Linked DNA regions of Peterkaempfera bronchialis. The protein of the gene in region 2 interacts with the protein of the main gene of each other region in a pairwise test. Links are inferred from orthologs where the notes say so. Each region holds a gene or a part of one and is shown on either strand. Other genes may lie near its edges.

Region 1 (15,607 bases), 1.4 Mb from region 2 along the record:
CCGTCGTCAGGGGATTCTCGGGATCGCGGCGGCGACGCTTCACGGTGCGCTGCTTGCGGCTGGCGGCGGTCGCGGAAGGACTGACGACGACGGTGAGCGGCAACACGTCGGCGATGGGATCGGACGGCGAGCTGGCGGGCTTCTCCTCCTTCGCCACGCCCTCGCGGTGAAGCTCCGGTGCTGCCGCCCTCGGCAGCACCGGCTCGTCCACGCCCTCCTGGGCGGGGACGTCCGCGTGCGTGGCCCCGTAGGGGCCTCGTACGCACTCGCTTGCTCCGCTTCGGGTGGAGGTGTGGTCAACTCCGTTGCGGTCCATGAAGCTTACGGGACCTCCGGGCTGGTCGTTGAGGGTCTGGCGGGTGGTGTTCACGGGTGGGCTCCCCGGTGGTGGCGTGCGGTGCGGGGTCATGGTGGTGCTGGGGGTGGGTAGTTTCCGGGCGGGTGCCGGTTTGGTCGCGCTGGACTTCGCGGGATGGGCGGCGCGTCGAGCAGAACCTTCCGGACGTGGACCAGCGCGCGGAACGGCAGTCCCCGGCGCGGGCGAGTTCTGCCGGGTGCGGGGACCGGTGGGTAGTGGACTTCTGCCGACTGCGGCTGCGAGTCGGCAGAAGGCGGTGTCCGGCCGACCTGTGCAGGTCGGCCGGACACGCGGGCGGTCAGTCGGCCTCAGGGTCCTGACGACCCTGCTCGCCGTCCCACGCGAGGCGGAGCTGTTTCATCAGCTCCGTGAAGCGGGTACTGCCGAGCGGGAGGCCAGCCTCCCGAACGGCCTGCTCGACGATCGCGCGGGTGAGTCGGCCATGGGCGATGGCGGCCTGGAGGCCGACCTCCACCAGCCTCTCCATGGGCGCCCCCGGCGGGCGGCCGATCGGCTTGTCCTGCGCGGTGGCGCCGGGGTTCCCGGCACGGGTTTCGTCGGACGGCTCGGCGGGTTCGGTCGGCTCGTCGGCCGGGGCGTCCCCGGTGCCGATGGGCTGGTCAGCAGCTTCTGCCGACTGGGGACCGGGGAGTGCGCCGCTCCACTCGTCGGGCAGAAGGCCAGCGGCGGACAATAGCGTTAACAGCGCGTTGTCGTCGCTGCGGTCCTCCGCCTGTTCCGGCCGGGGGTCGGCGTCGTGGTCGGATGCCACCGCATCGGCGGAAGGCGCAGGACTCGGTGACGCGCTCTGCCCACCGTGGCGGGCGACGAGGATGTAGAGGTGGACGGCGCCGGCGAGGGCGAGCGGGGCGAGGGTGGACAGGACGCCGACGACGGTGTTGCTGAGCCTGAGCCCGCTTCCGCCAGCAGGAAGCTGGTTGAGGCGAATGGCGTGCAGGGCGTTCGCCCAGACGCTGGTGGCGGTGGCCCCGGCGAAAAGGGTCCAAACGTAGGCGCGGGCGGGCCAGCGGGCGGCGCGCAGCACGAGCAGGGCGCGCACGCCGTAGGCGATGAAGCCGTCGATGGTGATCGGGAACAGGTAGGTCAGCGGTCCTCGGACGTGGGTCGCGGCGGCCATCTGTCGCAGGGCGTCGTAGGACAGGACGAAGCCGAGGACGCCGAGCAGAGCGACAGCGAGCCGGTCGTAGATCGTGGCCCGGACGGGAGGCGTGTGGGCAGGGGGTATCGCGATGGTGGTCACGTGTGGTGCTCCAGGGGTGGCCTGGCCGCGCGCAGGCAGGGCGAAGCGGCGAGGCGACGGCGGGTGAAGGTGTGCGGAGGACGCTCCCCGGCTGGACTCGCGCGACGGTGAGGGTGCGCGGGCAGCGGTGTCAGGGGCGGTCCTGGTGGCCGGTCAGGCGGCGGTTCTCCGGCGGCGGTCGGCGCCCGTGAGGATGGCGCGCTCGCACATCTCCGCGAGGCGGGAGGCGGTTCGGTCGCCGAGGGCGGACTTGATCTCGCCGAGGGGCAGGTTGGTGGTGAAGAGCGTCGGGAGCATGTACTCGTAGCGGTGGTTGACCAGCCGCAGGGTCAGCTCCTCCGTCCACTCGGACGCCTTGGCGGCGCCGAGGTCGTCGAGGAACAGCAGCGGGCAGGTCATCAGCTCGCGCATCTCCCGCTCGGTGTCGACACCTTGGCGGGGTCGCTGGGCGGCGTACAGCTCGGTGGCGGTGATCTTCGCCCACCGCAGCCGTACACCGGCCTCGAGCAGGCTGCGGATCGCGCCGTACGCCTGGTGGGTCTTGCCGGAGCCGGTGGGTCCGGCGATCAGGAGCGAGGGGCCCTGGGCGATGCCGGGGGTGCCGCCGGGGCCGGGTCGGCAGGCCCGGGTGACCTGCTGGACCCAGGTGGCGACGTCGGGATGGTCGGCTTCGGCGAGGCGGTAGCGGGGCGGGATGCGGCGATCGGCGATCTCCAGCGCGGTGGGCAGCGGCTCGGTGTCCGCGAGCGGCTGGTCGGGGTCAATGCCCCGCTTGGCCAGGACCTGCTGGCACCGCAGGAGGGCTCCCGAGGCGGGCTGGGGGTCACGGTCGGCGGCACGGCGGGCGCCGGGCAGGCTGGTCACAGGTCCCCCTCGTAGTAGGCGCGGGCGTCGGCCGGGTTGGTGAACGGCTGGTGGGGCGAGCGGGCGGCGGTGTGCCCGGCGCGTGCGGTGTGGGCGGGCCGGGCATTGATCGCCTGGTGGACCATGCTCGGCAGCAGACTGGGGCTCAGCGCCTTCTCGCCCCACAGGGCCAGCCCGGCCCGGACGTGGCCGGGGTGCGTGCCCGTGTCGAGCAGTTCCTTGATGACCTTGGCGAGGTGGCCCTTCACCTTGGCGGGCACCGGCGCGGGGCAGCTGGCGATGTACTCGGCCAGCAGGTTGCCCGCGTTCACCTGCGGCTCGGCCGCCTGTGTGCCGACGCGGACCGGCCGCTTCCCGTCAGCTGCTGCCGACGAGGGCGTGGAGCGTGAAGCTGCTCGGCTCGGAGGACGGCGGCGCGCTCGTCCGGCTGATCGCCGGCGAGGTCGGCGGCCACCAGGGCCCCGGCGTCACCCACACGCCGATCACCATGATCCATGTGTCGGTGAACCCCGGCGCCCAGATCACCCTGCCCTGGCGGTCCGACTTCAACGCCCTGGCCTACGGCCTGGCGGGCAGCGGCTCGGCCGGCGCCGAGCGGCGCCCGTTCCGGATGGGACAGGCCGTCCTCTTCGGGGACGGCGACTCGCTCACCATCCGTGCGGACGAGGTCCAGGACTCGCGCAGCGCCAACTTCGAGGTGGTCCTGCTCGGCGGCGAACCGATCCGGGAGCCGGTCGCCTGGTACGGCCCGTTCGTGATGAACAGCCACCACGAACTCCAGCAGGCCATGGAGGACTTCCAGGCCGGCCGCCTCGGCACCATCCCCACGTCCTGAGCGCCGACCGGGTGCGCCGGCGGTCCGGGCCCTGCCCCTGACCTCTGGGGCAGGGCCCGGTTCCCGCTCTCCGCGGCGTCGGCTGCTCAGCCGAGGTAGGGGTAGGTGCCGGCGAGGTAGTCGCCGAGCTGCCGGCGCATGCCTGGTGCTCCCCTCGGGTCAGGTGGGGCGGGCGTAGAGGGCTGTGGCGTCGTCGTGGGGCTTGCCGCGGGGCCAGCGTTGGCATTGGGGGTCGGAGGACTCCACGGCGCGGACCCGGGCGAGCAGTTCGGCTGGGCCGGAGTCTGCCAGCAGGGCCATCGCCTCTGCCCAGGTGCCCAGCCCGTAGCGCTGGACATAGCGGCTCGCTCCGTCGGACAGGGCGGCCACGCCGCGCAGTCCGGTGAGGGGGACGGTGCCCGTCTCGGCGTGCTCGGCCGCCCGGGGCAGGGCGGCGGCGACCCATGGGCCGCGCCCGCTGTTGCGGACCGCCCGCACCGCCAGCGCGTACTGCATGTGCAGCGCCGCCCGCTCCGGCGAGCCGGGCGCCGTCGCCCACACCTGCCGCCGCAGCGCCTCGCCCGCCGGGAAGGGCTGGTTGTCGCCCACCACCCGGGGCTCGCCGTCCTCCCGGTCGAGCACCAGCAGCGAGTCGCCCAGCACCGCGTACTCCAGGGCGGCGCCGCGCTGCCGGGCCGCCACCACCATGGCCGCCGGGGTGTTGGGATGGGACAGGTCGCAGCGGGCGCCGTGCAGGGCCGCCGTCTCGGCGATGGCGTCGGCCAGGCACTGCGCGGCCGTACGGTCCGCCCGGTCGGTCAGCCTGGCCAGCAGATGCACCCCCAACCGCCGGACGTACCACGCCGTACCGTGCCGGCAGCCGGACTCCAGACCCGCCGGTGAGCTCGACCCGTCGAGCAGCACCAGCGCCTCGGGCGTCGCCGCCGCGAAGTCCTCACTCTGCCGCCCCGGTTGCTGCGGTTCCCCCGCCAATTCCACGTGCACCCGGCCAGTGTGGCCGCCCCCGCGCCCTCACCGACAGGGGTGTGGCACACGCTCACCCGATCGCGTCCGGTCCGCTGCCCTCCGCCCGCCGGGCGCCGGCCCGGCTGGACCCGAACTCCGCCCAGACGACCGTGGCGTCGTCCGACACCTTGCCGCGCCGCCAGCGGCGGCGCTCCGGGTCGGCCGCCTCGGCCGCCCGCACCCGGCCGAGCAGTTCCGCCGGGCCGTCCGCCGCCAGCAGCCGCATCGCGTCGGACCAGTCGCCCAGCCCCAGCAGATCCACATAGCGGCCGGCGCCGTCGCTCATCGCCGCCACCGCGCGCAGCCCCGCCACCGCAGCGGAACCGGTCACCGCCTCGGCCGCCACCGCAGGGTCGGCGGCGGCCGTCCAGAAGCCGCCCGGCCGGTTGCGCAGCCCTTCGACGGCGGCGGCGTACCGCTCCCGGGCCGCAGCCCGCTCCGCCGACCCCTCCGGCAGCGCCGAGGCCGCCCGCCGCAGGTCCTGAGCCGCCCGCTCCACCCGGTCGTCGGTGATCGCCACCGGCCCGCGCGGGAAGTCCGGCCCGTCCAGCACCACCGTGCAGTCGGCCAGCACCAGGTACTCGAAGCGCCCGCCCGCCACCCGGCCGACCGCGACCGTGGCCTGCGGCGTCGCCGGGGCGGTCAGGTCGCAGCCGCCGCCGTGGGCCTTGGCCGTGCCGTCGATCGCCGCCGCCAGGCAGTCGGCGAGCGGGCGGCCGGGCGGGGCGGTCACCTCGTCCAGCAGCCGGGCCCCCAACTGCCGTACGTACCAGACCACCCCGTGGCGGCAGCCCGGGTCGCGCGGCCCGGGCGTCACCCCGTCCAGCACCACAAACGCCTCCGGCGCGACCAGCACGAAGTCCTCGTTGGGCCGCCCCGCCGTGCCGGCCTCGCTCGCCAACTCGATCCGCATGCGGCCCATCCTGCCTCGCCGCCGACCCTGCGCGCCGCCCCGCCTGCCGTCCCCGCCCGCCGCCCCGCCCGCCCGTCAGCTCTCCACGGCGGGGGCCCCGGCCGGGGCGGGTCGGCCGCCCGGGATCGACAGCGCGGCGACGACCGCGGCCAGCAGCAGCAGCGCAGCGGTGACCAGGAACGCCCGGTCATAGCCGTCGGTGAGCGCCTGGAGGGTGTCGAGGCTGCCGGAGTGGCGGGTGGCGGCGACGGCGACGGTGGAGAGGGCAGCCAGGCCGATGCTGCCGCCGCACTGCCGGCTCGCGTTCAGCAGCCCGCTGACCAGCCCGGCCTCATGGTGGTGCGCCCCGGTGGTGCCCATCGAGGTGTTGGCCACCATGCAGAGGCCGATGCCGACGCTGGCGATCACACACGGGGCCAGGAACCCGCCGACGAAGGTCGAGTCCACGCCGAGCTGTCCGAACAGGGCCATGCCGACGGCGCCCAGCAGCAGTCCGGTGGTGAGCACCGCCCGGTTGCCCAGCCGGGCGGCGAGCCGGGCGCTCCCCAGGCTGCCGACCACGGTCCCCGCGCAGAACGGCAGGAACGCGGCGCCGGCCGCGAGCGGGCCGTAGTGCAGCACCTGCTGGAGGAAGAGCGACGCGAAGTAGAAGCCGACCACCATCGCGGCGCCGATGAGCAGCGCGATCACATTGGAGATCCACACCGGGCGGGCCCGGAAGAGGCCCAGCCGCACAATGGGCTGGGCGCAGCGCCGCTCCCGGACCAGGAACGCGATGCCCAGCAGCACCGCGATCCCCAGGGTGGCCAGGGTGCGGGCCGAACCCCACGGGTGGTTGCCGGTCTCCACCGTCCCGTACACCAGGACGCTCATCGCCGCCGTGCCGAGCACCGCGCCGGTGACGTCCAGCCGCCCGGTGCGCTCCACCCGGTGGTCGCGGACCGAGCGCAGTGCCAGGGGGAGCACCACCGCGATGATCGGGACGTTGACGAAGAGCACCCAGCGCCAGTCGAGCAGTTCGGTCAGCAGCCCGCCGAGCAGGACGCCGAGGGCGCTGCCGGAGGCGGCCACCATGGCCCAGATGCCGACCGCCCTGGCCCGGGCGGGTCCTTCGGGGAAGGTCACCATGATGACCGTCAGGCTGATCGGGGCGAGCACCGCCGCCGCCAGGCCCTGCCCGGCGCGGGCCGCGATCAGCTGCCCTGGGTCCTGGGCGAAGCCGCCGAGCACCGAGGCGACGGCGAACAGCACCAGACCGGCGACCATCGCGCGGCGGTGGCCCACCAGGTCGGCGATCCGGCCGCCGAGCAGCAGCAGGCCGCCGAAGACCAGGATGTAGGCGTTGATCACCCAGGGCAGGGCGCTGGAGGAGAAGTCCAGGGCCTGGCTGATCGACGGCAGGGCGACATTCACCACGGCGGCGTCGAGCACCACCAGCAGCTGGCAGAGGGAGGCGGTGGCCAGGATCACCCCCCGGCGCGGGGGCGGCTGCTCGGCCGGTACGGGCGCGGCGGCGGCGGTCCGGCCCGGGGCGGGGTGTGCGGCGTTGTTCAAGGCGGCCTCCCGATGCGTACATAGTTCGCGTTAGGTATGCCTAACTTAACCGCGCGGAGAGGGGGCTCGGCAAGGGGGTTCTGAGACCATGGGGTCATGTTCGAGCGCACGGGACCCGTCGAGCCCGGCCGAGGCCGCCTGCGCGGCCGCCCCCGGCCCGGCCTCACCACCGGCGGCGTCGTCGCCGCCGGGCGGCGGGTGATCGAACGGGACGGCCTGGACGCCCTCACCATGCGCGCCGTCGCCGCCGAACTCGGCACCGCGCCGACCTCGCTCTACCGCCATGTCACCGACCGCGATGCCCTGCTGCTGGCGATCCTGGAGCAGATCGCCGCCGGACTGCCCGTGGAGGTGCCCGGCGGCACCCCCCGCGCGCGGCTGCTCCGGCGCCTCCTGGACGCCCACGCCTATATGGCCGACCACGTCTGGGTGCTGCACATCCTGATCCGGGGCGAGATGGTCGCCGAGCGGGCGCTCGCCTTCAACGACGCCTGCCTTGCCGACTTCCTGGCCGCCGGACTGGCCCCCCGGTCGGCCCTGGCCGCCTTCCGTACCTGCTGGCAACTGGTGCTGGGCGAACTGTTCGACCAGCACCCCCTGGCGCCGCCCCGCGAGCCCAACCAGCGCCAGCGGGCCTTCGCCTCCGCCGACCCGGTACGGCTCCCCGCCCTCGCCCGCTGCGTGCCGCATATCCCCGACGCCGCCACCCGGCACGACGAGTTCACCCGCAACCTCGGGGCCCTGCTGACCTCCCTCCTCGCCACTTCTGAAGCCGACCCCGAAGCCACCTCCGAAGCCGACCCCGAAGCCACCCCCGCGGACGGCGCCGAAGCAGGCCCCGCCGTGCCGTGACCGGGCGGGCGAAGGCAGCCGCCCCCACGCGGGAGACGGGGGTTCTCCCGGATGGGGGCGGCGGGTGCCAGCGCAGGCGGCGGCTCAGTCCTGGTGGATGAACTCCTGGACCAGCTGGACGAATTCGGCGGGCTTCTCGAAGACGACCACATGGCCGCTGTCGAGCTCGGCGTAGCTGCTGCCCTCGATCCCGGCGTGCAGCTCGCGGACGAGCTCGACCGGGATGGTGGCGTCCTGGGTGCACCCGATCACCAGGGTCGGGGCCTGGATCTTCGGCAGCAGCTCGCGGATGTCGACGCGCAGATTGAGGTCGATGTGGCGGAGGGCGCCCTCGGTGGGCTGGTTGCCCTTGATGATGCCCTCGACCTGCTCGCTGCCCAGGGTGTTGAGGAAGGTCCGGCTGAAGGCGGTGAGCGTGCCGAAGCGGCCGAAGGCGTCCGCGTCGCCCTTGGTGCCGCGCCAGGTGGTCATGTGGTTGCGCAGGTACTCGTCGTGCGGGTGGGACCAGCCGGCCGTCAGCACCAGTCGGCGGACCAGGTCGGGGCGGGTGGCCGCGACGGTGGCCGCGACCACGGAGCCGAGCGAGAAGCCGACCAGGTCGACCGGCCCGTTGCCGGCCTCCTCGATCACACCGGCGATCTGCTCGGCGAGCAGCTCGGCGGTCAGCTCACCGCCGTCGTCCTGGGTCTCGCCGCAGCCCGCGAAGTCCGGAAGGATCACGGTACGGCGGTCGGTGAAGTGCTCGACCAGGTGGCCCCAGGTGCCCTCGGAACCGAAGCCGGTGCCATGCACAAAGACCAGGCCCGGGCCGGAGCCGTCCTCGCGGTAGTGCACGCGGGCGTTGCCAGCAGAGACGGTAGGCATGTGGATGTGCTCCTTCATGGGGATGTGCCGGTGCGATCTGGTGTCGTTCTTCATTGAACCCAGCGGCCGGACGGTACGGCCCGTAGCGGCCGATAACCTGTCAAGTCGTCTACCGACCACCAGAGTTGTGCTGATAAGAGGTCAGGAGTGCGCGGCGAGGACGGGCTCTTCGGCGGCGGCGGCCTCGGCCTGCTTCGGGGTGCGCGCGAAGTTGAGCGCCACCAGGATCAGCAGCACGATGCCCGCGGTGGCGACCAGGACGGCGGTGCGCAGCCCGTGGGTGGTGGCGATCCGCAGCGCCTCGCCGGTGCGGCCGCTGGTGCCGGCGTTGGCGATGGCGACCAGGACGGCCAGGCCGACCGCGCTGCCGACCTGCTGGCCGGTGGAGACGATGCCGGAGGCGATGCCCTGGTCGTAGGGGGCGACGCCGGTGGAGGCGGCGGCGAACATGGTGGTGAAGATGACGCCCTGGCAGACGCTGAGCACGATCAGGCCGGGGAGCAGCGCGGCGTACGAGCCCTCGGGCGACATGGAGAGCGCCATGGCGGCGGTGCCGGCCGCGCCCAGGACGAAGCTGCCGATCAGGGTGGAGCGGATGCCGAACCGGGTGGCCAGCCGACCGCCGAGCATGGAGCCGAGGAAGCCGCAGGCCATCGGGATCAGGAAGGCCACGCCGGTGCCCAGGGCGCTGTAGCCGTGCACATTCTGGAAGTAGACGGTCAGGAAGTAGAGCAGGGTGCCGAAGGTCGCCATGAAGAGGAAGGTGGTGACCACGCCGGTGCCCAGATTGCGGTTCCGGAAGAGCCGGAGCGGCATCAGCGGGTCGCTGCTGCGGGACTCGATCACCAGGAAGGCGGCCACCAGGGCGAGGCCGGCGACGGCGCTGGTGAGGATGAGCGGCGAGGTCCAGCCGGAGGCCGGGGCCTGGACCAGGGTGAAGACCACCAGGGTCGCGCCCAGGGTGGCGGTCAGCGCGCCCGGCAGGTCGAAGGCGCGGCCCTGGCCGCGAGGGCCGTCCGGGGCGATCAGCGAGAAGGCGAGGATCGCGGCGCCGCCGGCCAGCGGGACATTGACGAAGAAGACCGCTTCCCAGCCGAATGCCTGGGTCAGCACGCCGCCGAGCAGCGAGCCGATGACCATGCCGCTGGCGCCGGCGGCCGCCCAGACGGAGAGCGCCCGGTTGCGTTCGCGGCCCTCCGCGAAGCTGGTGACGACCAGCGCCAGGGTGGCGGGGAAGAGGAAGGCGCCGCCGAGGCCCTGGAGGGCGCGCGCCGCGATCAGCAGGCCGGAGGCGGTGGCCAGGCCGCCGATCAGCGAGGAGGCCGCGTACAGCAGCAGGCCCAGGACGAACATCCGGCGGCGGCCGAAGAGGTCGGAGGCCCGGCCGCCGAAGAGCAGGAAGCCGCCGAATGCGACCGCGTAGGCGCTGACCACCCACTGGAGGTTCTGCGCGGAGAAGCCGAGGCCGCTGCCGATCTCGGGGAGCGCCACATAGACGATGTTGTAGTCGATGGAGACGATCAGTTGGGCGAACGCCAGCAGGGCCAGGGTCAGGCCCGAGCGGCGCTGCCGGGACGCCTGGTCGGCGCCTGCGGCTGACGGAGACATGGGATGCCTTTCGATGGTGAGGGGCGGACGGGTGTCACAGGTCGGTGCGCAGGACGATCCGTTTGCCGTTCAACTCGCCCTGTTCCAGGCGGTGGTGGGTCTCCGCCGCAGCGCCGAGCGGGAGCTGCCGCAGGGACCGCGGGCGGAGCAGCTTCGCGGCCAGCAGCCGGTTGACGGTGGTGGCGGCCTCGGCGAGTTCGGCGGCGGTGGCGTGCGAGATGGCGAACCCGGTGATCGAGCCGTCCTTCATATAGAGCTGCCCGGCGGGCAGCACCGGGCGTGACCTGGCCCCGGCCAGCAGCACGATGCGGCCGCGCGGGGCGAGGAGGGCCACGGCGGTGCCGAGGTCGTTCCGCCCTGAGGTGTCGAGGTGGACATCGACGCCGTCGGGGCAGAGGTCTCTGATCCGCCGGTCCGGCTCGGGGTCGCGGTAGTCGACGACCTCCGCCGCCCCCAGGGAGCGGCAGTACTCGGCGTCCTGGGCGCTCGCCGTGGCGATCACGCGTGCCCCGGCCTGGGCGGCCAGCACCACCAGCGCACTGCCGACGTTGCCGGCGGCGCCGCCGACCAGGACGTTGTCGCCGGCGCGCACCCGGCCGTGGGTGACCAGGGCGAGATAGGCGGTGGCGGCGGGGTGCACCACAGCGACCGCCTCGGCCTCGTCCACCCCCGGCGGCAGGTGGTACAGCCGGTCCGCCGGGACCACGGCCCGTTCGGCTGCGGCGCCCTGCCGGCCGCCGTGGCCGAGGCTGTTGCACCAGACCCGGTCGCCGACGGAGAAGCCCGGGGCGCCGGGGCCGGCCGCCGCGACCCGGCCGACCAGATCGCGGCCGATCACAAAGGGGAAGGGGACCGGGGTCCGGAATACGCCCGAGCGGACGAAGGTGTCCACCGGGTTGACCGAGACCGCGGTGACGTCCACCAGGACGTCGGTCGGACCCGGAGCCGGTGAGGGCACCTGGCCGTAGCGGATGTTCTGCGGTGGACCCAGCTGCTCGATGAAGGCTGCGCGCATGACCACAGATCCTCCTGGAGGAAGCGGGGCTCGCGGCCCGGTCGGCTCATCGTTCGTCAACTCCCCTGGGCCCGAAGGGCTTTCGGCGTGGGCCGACCTGACATAGATGCTACACCGGCCAGTGCAGTTAGTCGACTGCACCGTGTAGTTTACTCATCGCCGGGACAGCACCCACCAAACCCGGACACCTCAGGCACCCCACCCGCAAGGACGGTTTCCCGTGGCCACTGACCAACTTCTCGCCGACCCGGTCGGCACCGCCGACACAGCGCCGCCGAAGCGTTCCTTCACCCATCGGCTGCCCTCGCTGACCGGCCTGCGGTTCCCGGCCGCACTGGCGGTGTTCCTCTACCACGCCGCCCTGCCGATCCCCTCGCTGCGGCTGCTCGCCGACGACGGCGCCGAGACGGGCTTCACCAGGCTCGCCGGCCAGGCGGGCGGGCTCGGGGTCACCTTCTTCTTCGTCCTCAGCGGCTTCGTCCTCGCCTGGTCGGCGAGAAAGGGCGACACCGCGACGCACTTCTGGCGGCGGAGATTCGTCAAGATCTACCCGAACTACGTGATCGCCTGGGTCCTGGCGATGGTGGTCTTCGCTGGCGCCTACACCCCGATGCGCACCGCGCTCGCCAACCTGCTGATGGTCCAGTCGTGGATACCCGACTTCAACACCTACTTCAGCGTGGACCCGCCGAGCTGGTCGCTCGGTGCGGAGGCCGTCTTCTACCTGGCCTTCCCGCTGCTGTACGGCGCCTGCCGGCGCATCCGCCCGCAGCACCTGAAGTACTGGATCGGCGGAGTGGTCGCCGGCATCGTCGCCACCCCGCTCGCCGCCTACGCACTGCTGCCCGACACCCCCGGCATCCCCGGCGGTGACGCCAGCTCGGTGGTGCAGTACTGGTTCGCCTATGTGCTGCCGCCGGTCCGCATGATGGACTTCGCCCTCGGCATCCTGGCCGCCCTCGCGGTGCGGAACGGCCGCTGGCGCAACATCGGCATGGTCTGGTCGAGCCTGCTGCTGGTCGCCGGCTACGCCCTCACCCGCTATGTGCCGTACCTCTACGGCCAGCGTGCCGCCACCATCGTCCCGGTCGTGCTGCTGATCGCCGCCGCCGCCCTCGCGGACAACGAGAACCGGTTCACCCTCTTCCGCAACCGGGCGATGACCTGGCTCGGCGAGATCTCCTTCGCCTTCTACTTGCTGCACTTCATCGTGCTGGCCTACCTCCGCGAGCTGTTGGGCGCCAGGATGTTCTCCGTTCCCGCCACCATCGGTCTGCTGATCGGCGCGGCCGCCGTCAGCGTGCTGCTCTCCTGGGCGTTGTACGCCCTGGTCGAGGCACCGATCACGCGGCGCTTCTCCAAGCCGCGCCGCCGCAGCCGACTCGGCTGAACCCCGGCACACCTCACGCAGAACCCCGCCCAGCACCCCACCAGCAGAACGCCACCCAAGGAGATCCCCGTGAACAAGCCCGTGAACAAGCCCCTGGACAAGGTCCTGGACAAGGTCCTGGTCATCGGCGCGGGCGGTCAGGTCGGCGCCTCCGTGGTCGAGCAGCTCCTCGACGCCGGGGCAGCGGTCCGGGCCGGTGCCCGCAACCCCGAGAAGCTCTCGCTGCCCGACTCGGTGGAGGTGGTGCGGACGGACCTGCTCCAGCCGGAGACGCTGAAGGCCGCACTGGACGGCGTCGCCAAGGTCTTCCTCTACGCCGTGCCGCAGGGCATCGCGGACTTCCTGGACGCGGCCCGGGCCGCCGGCGTCCGCCAGATCGTGCTGCTCTCCTCGCAGACCGTGGTGGACGCCTTCCCCGAGCAGAAGCCGATCACCGAGATGCACCAGGCCGTCGAGGAAGCGATCGTCGCCTCCGGGATCCCCTACACCTTCCTGCGACCGCACAACTTCGCCACCAACATCCTGATGTGGGGCTGGCCGGAGTCCATCCGGGCCGAGGGCAGGGTGCGCTTCCCCTACCCCGAGTCGCACAGCGACGTGATCCACGAGAAGGACATCGCCGCCGTCGCGGTCGCCGCGCTCACCGGGCCCGGCCACGAGAACCGGGCGTACTTCCTCAGCGGGCCCGAGTCGGTGACGCAGCGCCGCCAGCTGGAGATCATCTCCGAGGTGATCGGCCGACCGCTGGAGTTCGAGGAGCTGACCGAGGCCGAGGCCAGGGAGGCGCTGGCACCGATCGTGCCGGTCTGGGTGATGGACGCGGTGGTCGGCTACTGGGCCCACTCCGACGGCATCCCGACCCATCTCTCCGACACCGTGGAGCGGATCACCGGACGCCCGGCCCGCACCTTCGCCGAGTGGGTGGCGGACCACGCGGCGGCCTTCACCCCCTGACCGGCGGGTCCTGGCGGACGGGCTCCCGTGGGTGGGCGGCGGACCTCGGTCCGCCGCCCACCCACGGGAGCCTCATGGTGTGCGGACCACCGCGGACCGCGCCGACCGGCGCGATCCCGGCCCGCCCCGGGGTCGCGATGGTGGTGCGGCCACCATCGCCGGGGTCAGGCAGGTGAGCTGTGCACCTTAGCGGGACGGGCCCGGATACCTAGCTTGAGAGACGGCGAGCACCAGCCATCCGTCCAGCTGAGGGGTTTCCATGAGCGGCCTGGCCCTGCACACCGGGGATGCCCTGGAAGAGAGTCGCACACCGGCCTTCGACCACGCCTCCCACGACGTCCTGCTCCCGGAGTTCTGCTCCGTGCTCTTCGCGTCGCTGCCCCGCAGCGACCAACGGCACAAGGGCGCGCAGTATGTGCGCGGCCTGCTGGAGGCGCAGGGCCGCAAGTCGATACGGAACATCGCCACGGTGGTCGGCGGGCAGGCGGCGGAGCAGAGCCTGCACCACTTCATCACCAGCTCCACCTGGGACTGGAATCCGGTCCGGCAGGCCCTCGCCCAGCACCTCGCCCGGATCGCCCCGCCGCAGGCATGGGTGGTCCGCCCGATGGTGATCCCCAAGGCCGGGGACCACTCCGTCGGGGTGGACCGCCGCTTCATCCCGGCACTCGGGCAGGTGCTCAACGCCCAGCAGGCGGTGGGGGTGTGGGCCGCCTCGGAGGAGCTGAGCTGCCCGGTCAACTGGCGGCTGCACCTCCCGGAGACCTGGCTCGACGACGAACCGCGGCGCAGCCAGGCGCTGATCCCGGACGAGGCCGACGCGGAGACCCTGGGAGACTGCGCGGTCGAGGTGGTCCTCGGCCTGCCGGCCCGCTGGGGCCTGCCGAACCGGCCGGTGGTGCTGGACGCGCGCGACACCGACGCCCTGCGCACCATCCGCAGGCTGCGGGCGGGGCGGGTGCCGCTGCTGGCCAGGATCAGCGGGTCGCTGCCGCTCGCCCTGGCCGGACCGGTGGCGCACGGCCGGATGGCCGAGCCGGCCCCGGCGTACCAGCTGATGGCGGCCGCCCGGGATCTGCGGCGTCCGGTGGTGTGGTCCGCCCACACCGGCGGCGGGGTGCGCACCAGCCTGGTGGCGGCGGTCCGGGTCCGGGTGCCGGCGCAGTCGGCCAGGGCGGTCGCGGGGGTGCGCGGCGGGGAGTGGCTGCTGCTGGGCGTGAGCGTGCCGGGTCGGCAGCGCACCACCGAGCTGTGGCTGACCGATCTGGTGGACGTCCAGCCGGCGGCGCTGCTCCGGTTGGGGCGGCTGATCGACCGCGTCGACCTGGACTGCGCCCGGATCGCCGACCGGGTGGGTATCCGGGACTTCGCCGGGCGGTCGTTCAGCGGGTGGCACCGCCACATCACGCTGGCCTCGGCCGCGCACGCGGTGGCCGCGCTGAGCGGGGGCGGGGTGGACGGGCGGCTGGGCCGCGCGTCCTGACCGCTCAGCCGCCGTGGTCGGCCGTTCCGTCCTCGGCCGAGCGCGGGGTGCGGTCCAGCAGGATCCGGCGGATCCGGGAGAGCTTCAGCGCCAGTTGGATCTCGAAGGCCCGCTCGGGCTTCTGCCACTCGGGGCCCAGCAGTTCGCTGATCCGCTCCAGTCGGCGGGCCACCGTGTTGGGGTGCACATGCAGCTTCTGCGAGGCATAGGTGGGGCTGTTGCCGGTCTCGAAGTAGGCGTCCAGGGTGCGGGCGAGTTCGGTGAGCCGCTGCTGGTCGTAGTCGAGCACCGGGCCGATGGTGGAGTCGATGAACCCCTCGACATCGTGGTTGTCGGCCAGCAGGACGCCGATGAAGCCCAGTTCGCGGGCCGAGGCGGAGCGGCCGACGGCGCCGAGCGAGGTCATCGCGTCCAGGTAGCGCAGTGCCTCGTGGTAGCTGTGGAAGACCGAGGTCGGGTCCGAGGCCGGTCCTGCGGCGCTGACCGTCACCGGGTGGCCGAGCAGGGAGGTGAGCTCCTCGGAGACCGCGCGGGCGGCCGCTCCGGGGTCGGTGCCGGGGAGCAGCAGCACGGCCCGGCCGTTGTCCACCCGCTTGAGGCCGCCCATCCGGTGGGCGTACAGGGACGCCCAGGTGGCGACCTTGCCCCGGG
Region 2 (5,894 bases):
CCGCCCGCCGGCCCAGCAGGAACGCCACACCCAGGGGCAGCGCGGTGAGCGCGTCGGCGGCGTTGTGCACGGTGTCGCCGAGCAGCGCCACCGAGCCGGAGAGCGCCGCGATCACGGCCTGCACGGCGGTGGTGAGCCCCAGCACGCCGAGCGAGAAGGCAAGGGTGCGCAGTCCCTCCGCCGACCCTTCGAGCGCGGCGTCCACCCTGGCGGCGGGGTCATGGCTGTGTGGTCTGAGCGCATGCCCCCAGCGATGGCCCAGCAGATGGCCCAGCAGATGGCCCAGCCGACGACCCAGCCGATGACCCAGCCGACGGCCCGGCTCGTGCCGGTGAGCATGCCCATGCGTGTGCGGGCGACCCGTCATGGCATCACCGTGGCACAGCCGCGGCATTGCAGCCACCCTGGAACAGCCGCCGCCCCTCAGGTGCGACGCGCTTGCACCTGCCCCATGTGTACGACGGTCGTACACCAGTCCGACCCAACCCCCGGGAGGCGGATTCAGGCCGCGTCCGATGGTCCGCCACCCGTGACGTCCTGCCCCGCGATAACGTTTCCTTCGGCAGTGGCCGCTGCTGGAGGCGCTGTTGACGGTGAGTAGAACTCACTGGGCATCTGATCACATGGGGTGACAGTCTGTCCGGTTTGATGGATTTAGTGATCGGATAGCGTTTACCGAAAGTCACGCCGGGTAGTGGTGCAGTAGTGGCAGTTGGTGCAGAATGACGGTGCCGGACAGGAATCTCGGGCAAGAGGCACGAGGCCGCTGGGGAAGGCGACCCTCGTCCACAGCCTGGAGGTCCCGGTGACGACACGTGGAGTTCTGTACGTCCACTCCGCGCCGCGCGCGCTGTGCCCGCACGTCGAGTGGGCCGTCGCGGGCGTGCTCGGTGTGCGCGTCAACCTTGACTGGATCCGCCAGCCCGCCGCACCCGGCAACTGGCGTGCCGAGTTCTCCTGGCAGGGGGAGCCCGGTACCGCGTCACGCCTGGCCTCGGCCCTGCGCGGCTGGCACCTGCTGCGCTTCGAGGTGACCGCCGAGCCCTGTGCCACGGCCGAGGGCGAGCGCTACAGCAGCACCCCCGATCTCGGCATCTTCCATGCCGTCACCGGCATCCACGGCGACATCCTGATCCCCGAGGACCGGCTGCGCGCCGCCATGGCCCGTGCGCGCAAGGGCGAGACCGACCTGGAGGCGGAGATCTCCCGGCTGCTCGGCAAGCCGTGGGACGACGAGTTGGAGCCCTTCCGCTACGCCGGTGAGGGCGCTCCCGTCCGCTGGCTCCACCAGGTCGTCTGACACTCCGACCGGCAAGCCCCCCGACCGCAGAAACGCGCCGCACCCGGAAGCAGTTGCCGGGTGCGGCGCGTTTCCCTGTGGGCGGCGAGTGGGTCAGCGCTTACGGGAGGAGTCCAGGTGGGCGAAGACCACCACGTTGGAGGTGTAGTCGCGCCGCTTGTGGTCGTAGGTGCCGCCGCAGGTGATCAGCCGCAGCTGGGCGCTCGGGGTGTCCCCGTACACCCGCTCGTCGGGGAAGTTGTTCTTGGGGAAGACCTCCACCGAGTCGACGGTGAAGACCGCGGTGGTCGCGTCGGCCCGGGTGATCTCGACCTTGCTGCCCTTCTTGAGCGCGCCCAGGCCCCAGAAGACGGCGGGGCCGCGCTTGGTGTCCACATGGCCGAGTACCAGGGCGGTGCCGCGCTCGCCCGGGCTGGCCCCGGCGCCGTACCAGCCGACCAGGTTGCTGTCGGTGTTGGGCGGGGGTTGCAGCACGCCCCCCTTGTCCAGCGCCAGCTTGGTGAAGGGGGCGTTGACCCCGATGGCCGGAATGGTCAGGCGGGTCGGCGCGGAGGCGGCCATGGCCGGACCCTGCGGGGCGGCGGAGCCGGCCGGGGCGGACGGGGGTGCGGCCTTGGCGCGGGCCGGGCCGGAGGAGGCCGGGGAGGCGGCGGCCGGTGCGGGTGGGGAGGAGCCGTCCAGGGAGCTGTGGATCATGAAGAGGCCGAGCAGTACCGCCGCCCCGGCCAGCCGGATCCGGCCGGCCCCGGCGTCGCGGCCGCCCGTGCTGCGGGTGGCGGGCCCGCCCTGCACCTTGTCCTTGATGCCCATCCTGGGGACTGCCTTTCTGGGAGCGGCGGCGTGGCCACCGCCGCAGAACGGCGGTGGCCACGTCGGGTCGGTCAGCAGTGCGAGGTCGTGTCAGATGGCACGGCCGAGGTTGTTGCGGCGGCGCATGCTCCACGCGCCGGCGCCCAGGCCGCCCGCCAGCAGGGCGCCACCGGCGGCCAGGCCGCCCGTGGAGGCCATGCCGCCGCCGCCGGTGTGGACGCCGCCGTGCGGACGCTCGTGACGGCGCTCCTCCTTGATGACGTGCTGCTCCTCCCTGCCGTGGCAGTGCTTGCGCTCGTGGTCGAAGTCGCTGTACTCCTCGTCGAACTCGCGGCCTTCGTCCTTGACCCACTCCCCGCCCTCGCCGTGGTGGCCGTGCTCGCGGCCGCCCTTGCCCCACTCGCGGCCCTCTTCGTGGCCACCCTCGCGGCCGAAGTCGCGGCCTTCGTCCCGGCCACCCTCCCGGCCGAAGTCGCGGCCCTCGTCCCGACCCCCGTCCTTGCCCCAGTCCCGACCCTCATCCCGACCCTCGTCCTTGCCCCCGTCGATACCCCAGCCCCCGCCGCCCTGCAGAGCGGCCCCACCGGACTTGCCGGGCGACCAGGCGTCCGCATGGGCGGCAGGGATGACAAGGGTGAGTGCGGCGGCGCTGAGCGCGGCGCCGGCGACGAACGTGCGTGCACGCATGACGATGACCTTCCAGCGCCTCTACGATCGGTGACAGGACGTCAACTCAGGGGAATCGCGGAAGCACCTCGATCACCGTCCGTCACTGGAGGCCCTGGCGCCAGTCGACAGTCGCAATCGGGTGAGATGATGATCCTTTCGGCCGAATCAACGGCCCCTCAGACGGTTCGAACACACTGTTCGAGCAGGTCAGAGCGGGTGGCCCGGGGACGCGGAAGGCCCCGCCCGAGAGATCGGGCGGGGCCTTCCTGACGGCTTGTCGGAGTCAGTCCCGGCGGAAGGCCAGAACCACATTGTGACCGCCGAAGCCGAAGGAATTGTTGAGCGCCGCGATCGGGCCCTCCGGCAGCTTCCGGGGCTCGCCGCGCACGATGTCGGCGTCGACCTCGTCGTCCGGGTCGTCGACGTTGATGGTCGGCGGGGCGAGGCGGTGGTGCAGCGCCAGCACGGTGGCGACGGTCTCGATGCCGCCGGCGCCGCCCAGCAGGTGGCCGGTCATCGACTTGGTCGCGGAGACCGCGATGTGGTCCAGGTCGTCGCCGAGCACCTTGCGCAGCGCCTTCACCTCGGCGATGTCGCCCTGCGGGGTGGAGGTGGCATGGGCGTTCACATGGACCACGGAGGAGCGGTCCAGCCCGGTGGCGTCGAAGAGGTTGGACACGGCGGCGGCCACGCCACGGCCGGAGGGCTCCGGCTGCGCGATGTGGTGGCTGTCGGCCGAGAGGCCCTGGCCGACCGCCTCGCAGTAGACGCGGGCGCCACGGGCCGCGGCGTGCTCCGCCGACTCCAGGACCACCACACCGGCGCCCTCGCCCAGCACAAAGCCGTCCCGGGCCTTGTCGTACGGGCGGGAGGCGCGCTGCGGCTCGTCGTTGTTCTTGGACATCGCCATCATGTTGGCGAAGGCCGCGATGGGCAGCGGGTGGATGGCCGCCTCGGTGCCGCCCGCGACCACGATGTCGGCGCGGCCGGTGCGGATCATCTCGATGGCGTAGCCGATGGCCTCGGCGCCGGAGGCGCAGGCGCTCACCGGGGTGTGCACGCCGGCGCGGGCGCCGATCTCCAGGCCGACGTTGGCCGCCGGGCTGTTCGGCATCAGCATGGGCACGGTGTGCGGGGAGACGCGGCGGACGCCCTTCTCCTTGAGCACGTCGTACTGGTCGAGCAGGGTGGTGACGCCCCCGATGCCGGAGGCGACCACGGTGCCCAGGCGGTCGGGGTCGATGGCGGAGGACTCGTCGGTCGCCGGGGCGGCGAAGCCCGCGTCGGCCCACGCCTCCCTGGCGGCGATCAGCGCGAACTGCGCCGACCGGTCCAGCTTGCGGGCCACCGGCCGCGGCAGGACCTCACCGGGGTCGACGGCTGCCCGTGCGGCGATCCGCACGGGCAGCTCGGCGGCCCACTCGTCCTTGAGGAGCGCCACGCCGGAGCGTCCGGCGAGGAGTGCCTCCCAGGTCGACGCGGCATCGCCGCCCAGCGGCGTGAAGGCGCCGATACCCGTGACGACCACGGTGGTGCGGGTGTCAGTAGTCACTGGTCTCTTACTCCCACGTGTTCAGCGTGCGAGGCGGCGCTGGTGCCGAGGGGACGCCGGCATGCGCGTCGGCCTGACAGGAACTCAGGTGCCCCGAGGTTGGGTGGTGACGGCCGGTGGCCGTCCCGTACGGTGTCTCAGCTGTTGGCGAGGATGTACTCGACGGCGTCGCCCACGGTCTTGAGGTTCTTCACCTCGTCGTCCGGGATCTTGCAGTCGAAGCGCTCCTCGGCGGCGACGACGACCTCGACCATGGAGAGCGAGTCGACGTCCAGGTCGTCGGTGAAGGACTTGTCCAGCTCGACGTCCTCGGTGGGGATGCCGGCGATCTCGTTGACGATCTCGGCGAGACCTGCCAGGACCTCGTCCTTGGTAGCCATTGCGGCGCTCCTATCGAAGGGTGATTCCACTGTGTGCTCCGTGTCCCGCGGGTGCGGGACGCGGTGGTCAAGGGGTGCGCCCGCACGGGGCGGCACAGGTCTTGACTTACGGGAGGGTAACGACTGCGGCAGCGTAGACGAGACCCGCCCCGAACCCGATGACCAGGGCGAGGTCGCCGCTCTTCGCCTCGCCGGAGGCGAGCATCCGCTCCATGGCGAGCGGGATGGACGCCGCCGAGGTGTTGCCGGTCTCGGCGATGTCGCGCGCGACGGGCACGGACGCCGGCAGCTTCAGCGCCTTGATCATGGCATCCGTGATCCGCATGTTGGCCTGGTGGGGGATGAACGCGCCGAGCTGGTCGGCGGTGACCCCGGCCGCGTCCAGCGCCTGCTGGGCGACCTTGGCCATCTCCCACACCGCCCAGCGGAAGACCGTCTGGCCCTCCATCCGCAGCGCCGGCCACTTCACCTCGCTGCCGGTGCCGTTGACCGCGTCCTCCTTGGCGAAGGCGGTGTCCCAGGCATGGGTCTGCGAGATGACGTCCGCCTGGGAGCCGTCCGAGCCCCAGATGACCTTGCCGATACCGGGCCGGTCGGACGGTCCGACGACCACGGCGCCCGCACCGTCGCCGAAGATGAAGGCGGTGGAGCGGTCCGAGGTGTCGGTCAGGTCGCTCAGCCGCTCGACGCCGATCACCAGCACATACTCGGCGCTGCCGGCGCGGATCATGCCGTCGGCCAGGCTCAGGCCGTAGCCGAAGCCCGCGCAGGCGGCCGAGATGTCGAAGGCGGCGGCGGTGCCGCAGCCCAGCCGGTGCGAGATCTCGGTGGCGATGGCCGGGGTCTGCTTGAGGTGCGAGACGGTGGAGACCACCACCGCGCCGACCTGCTCGGGCGCGATGCCGGCCTGGGCGATGGCCTTGCCCGCCGCCTGCACCGACATCTCCGAGACGCTCTCCTCCGGGCCCGCCCAGCGGCGCTCGGTGATGCCGCTGCGGGTGCGGATCCACTCGTCCGAGGAGTCGATCCACTGGAGGACCTCCTCGTTGGGGATCACCCGCACCGGGCGGTAGCCGCCCACGCCGTGGATCCGCGAGAAGTCCGCGCCCCGGCTGGGCCGGATGCTCGGTGTCGCGCCGCTGCTCTCTGTCATGCGTTCACGCCTTCCGTGGCGGGCAGCCGG

The links.
Region 1: the proteins of C7M71_RS08360 (region 2) and C7M71_RS14805 interact in binary tests that used the Escherichia coli proteins (3 or more experiments, as listed by UniProt). The link is inferred for Peterkaempfera bronchialis from one-to-one orthologs.

Annotation. Positions count from the first base shown.
Region 1 is NZ_CP031264.1:3,337,296-3,352,902, reverse strand. The notes cover bases 6,617-9,339. They hold C7M71_RS14805 (alpha/beta fold hydrolase), read right to left. Parts: upstream 8,507-9,339; coding sequence 7,727-8,506; downstream 6,617-7,726. Other genes in these bases: C7M71_RS14800 (MFS transporter), read right to left, coding at 8,648-9,339; C7M71_RS14810 (TetR/AcrR family transcriptional regulator), read left to right, coding at 6,887-7,642; C7M71_RS14815 (MFS transporter), read right to left, coding at 6,617-6,790. Also shown: C7M71_RS14850 (plasmid mobilization protein), read right to left, coding at 1-211; C7M71_RS14845 (DUF2637 domain-containing protein), read right to left, coding at 657-1,619; C7M71_RS14840 (ATP-binding protein), read right to left, coding at 1,773-2,474; C7M71_RS14835 (hypothetical protein), read right to left, coding at 2,480-2,794; C7M71_RS14825 (protein phosphatase 2C domain-containing protein), read right to left, coding at 3,478-4,302; C7M71_RS14820 (hypothetical protein), read right to left, coding at 4,355-5,236; more of C7M71_RS14815, read right to left, coding at 5,312-6,616; more of C7M71_RS14800, read right to left, coding at 9,340-10,114; C7M71_RS14795 (NADPH:quinone reductase), read right to left, coding at 10,149-11,129; C7M71_RS14790 (acyltransferase family protein), read left to right, coding at 11,350-12,519; C7M71_RS14785 (NAD(P)H-binding protein), read left to right, coding at 12,589-13,473; C7M71_RS14780 (IS701 family transposase), read left to right, coding at 13,733-14,956; C7M71_RS14775 (helix-turn-helix domain-containing protein), read right to left, coding at 14,961-15,607. UniProt on the Escherichia coli protein: The physiological role of BioH is to remove the methyl group introduced by BioC when the pimeloyl moiety is complete. It allows to synthesize pimeloyl-ACP via the fatty acid synthetic pathway through the hydrolysis of the ester bonds of pimeloyl-ACP esters.
Region 2 is NZ_CP031264.1:1,898,644-1,904,537, reverse strand. Bases 3,091-5,894 are described here. They hold C7M71_RS08360 (acyl carrier protein), read right to left. Parts: upstream 4,712-5,894; coding sequence 4,469-4,711; downstream 3,091-4,468. Other genes in these bases: C7M71_RS08350 (ACP S-malonyltransferase), read right to left, coding at 5,861-5,894; C7M71_RS08355 (beta-ketoacyl-ACP synthase III), read right to left, coding at 4,818-5,864; fabF (beta-ketoacyl-ACP synthase II), read right to left, coding at 3,091-4,331. Outside these bases: C7M71_RS08385 (cation diffusion facilitator family transporter), read right to left, coding at 1-367; C7M71_RS08380 (DUF3145 domain-containing protein), read left to right, coding at 806-1,300; C7M71_RS08375 (class F sortase), read right to left, coding at 1,394-2,110; C7M71_RS08370 (hypothetical protein), read right to left, coding at 2,201-2,797; more of fabF, read right to left, coding at 3,063-3,090. UniProt on the Escherichia coli protein: Carrier of the growing fatty acid chain in fatty acid biosynthesis.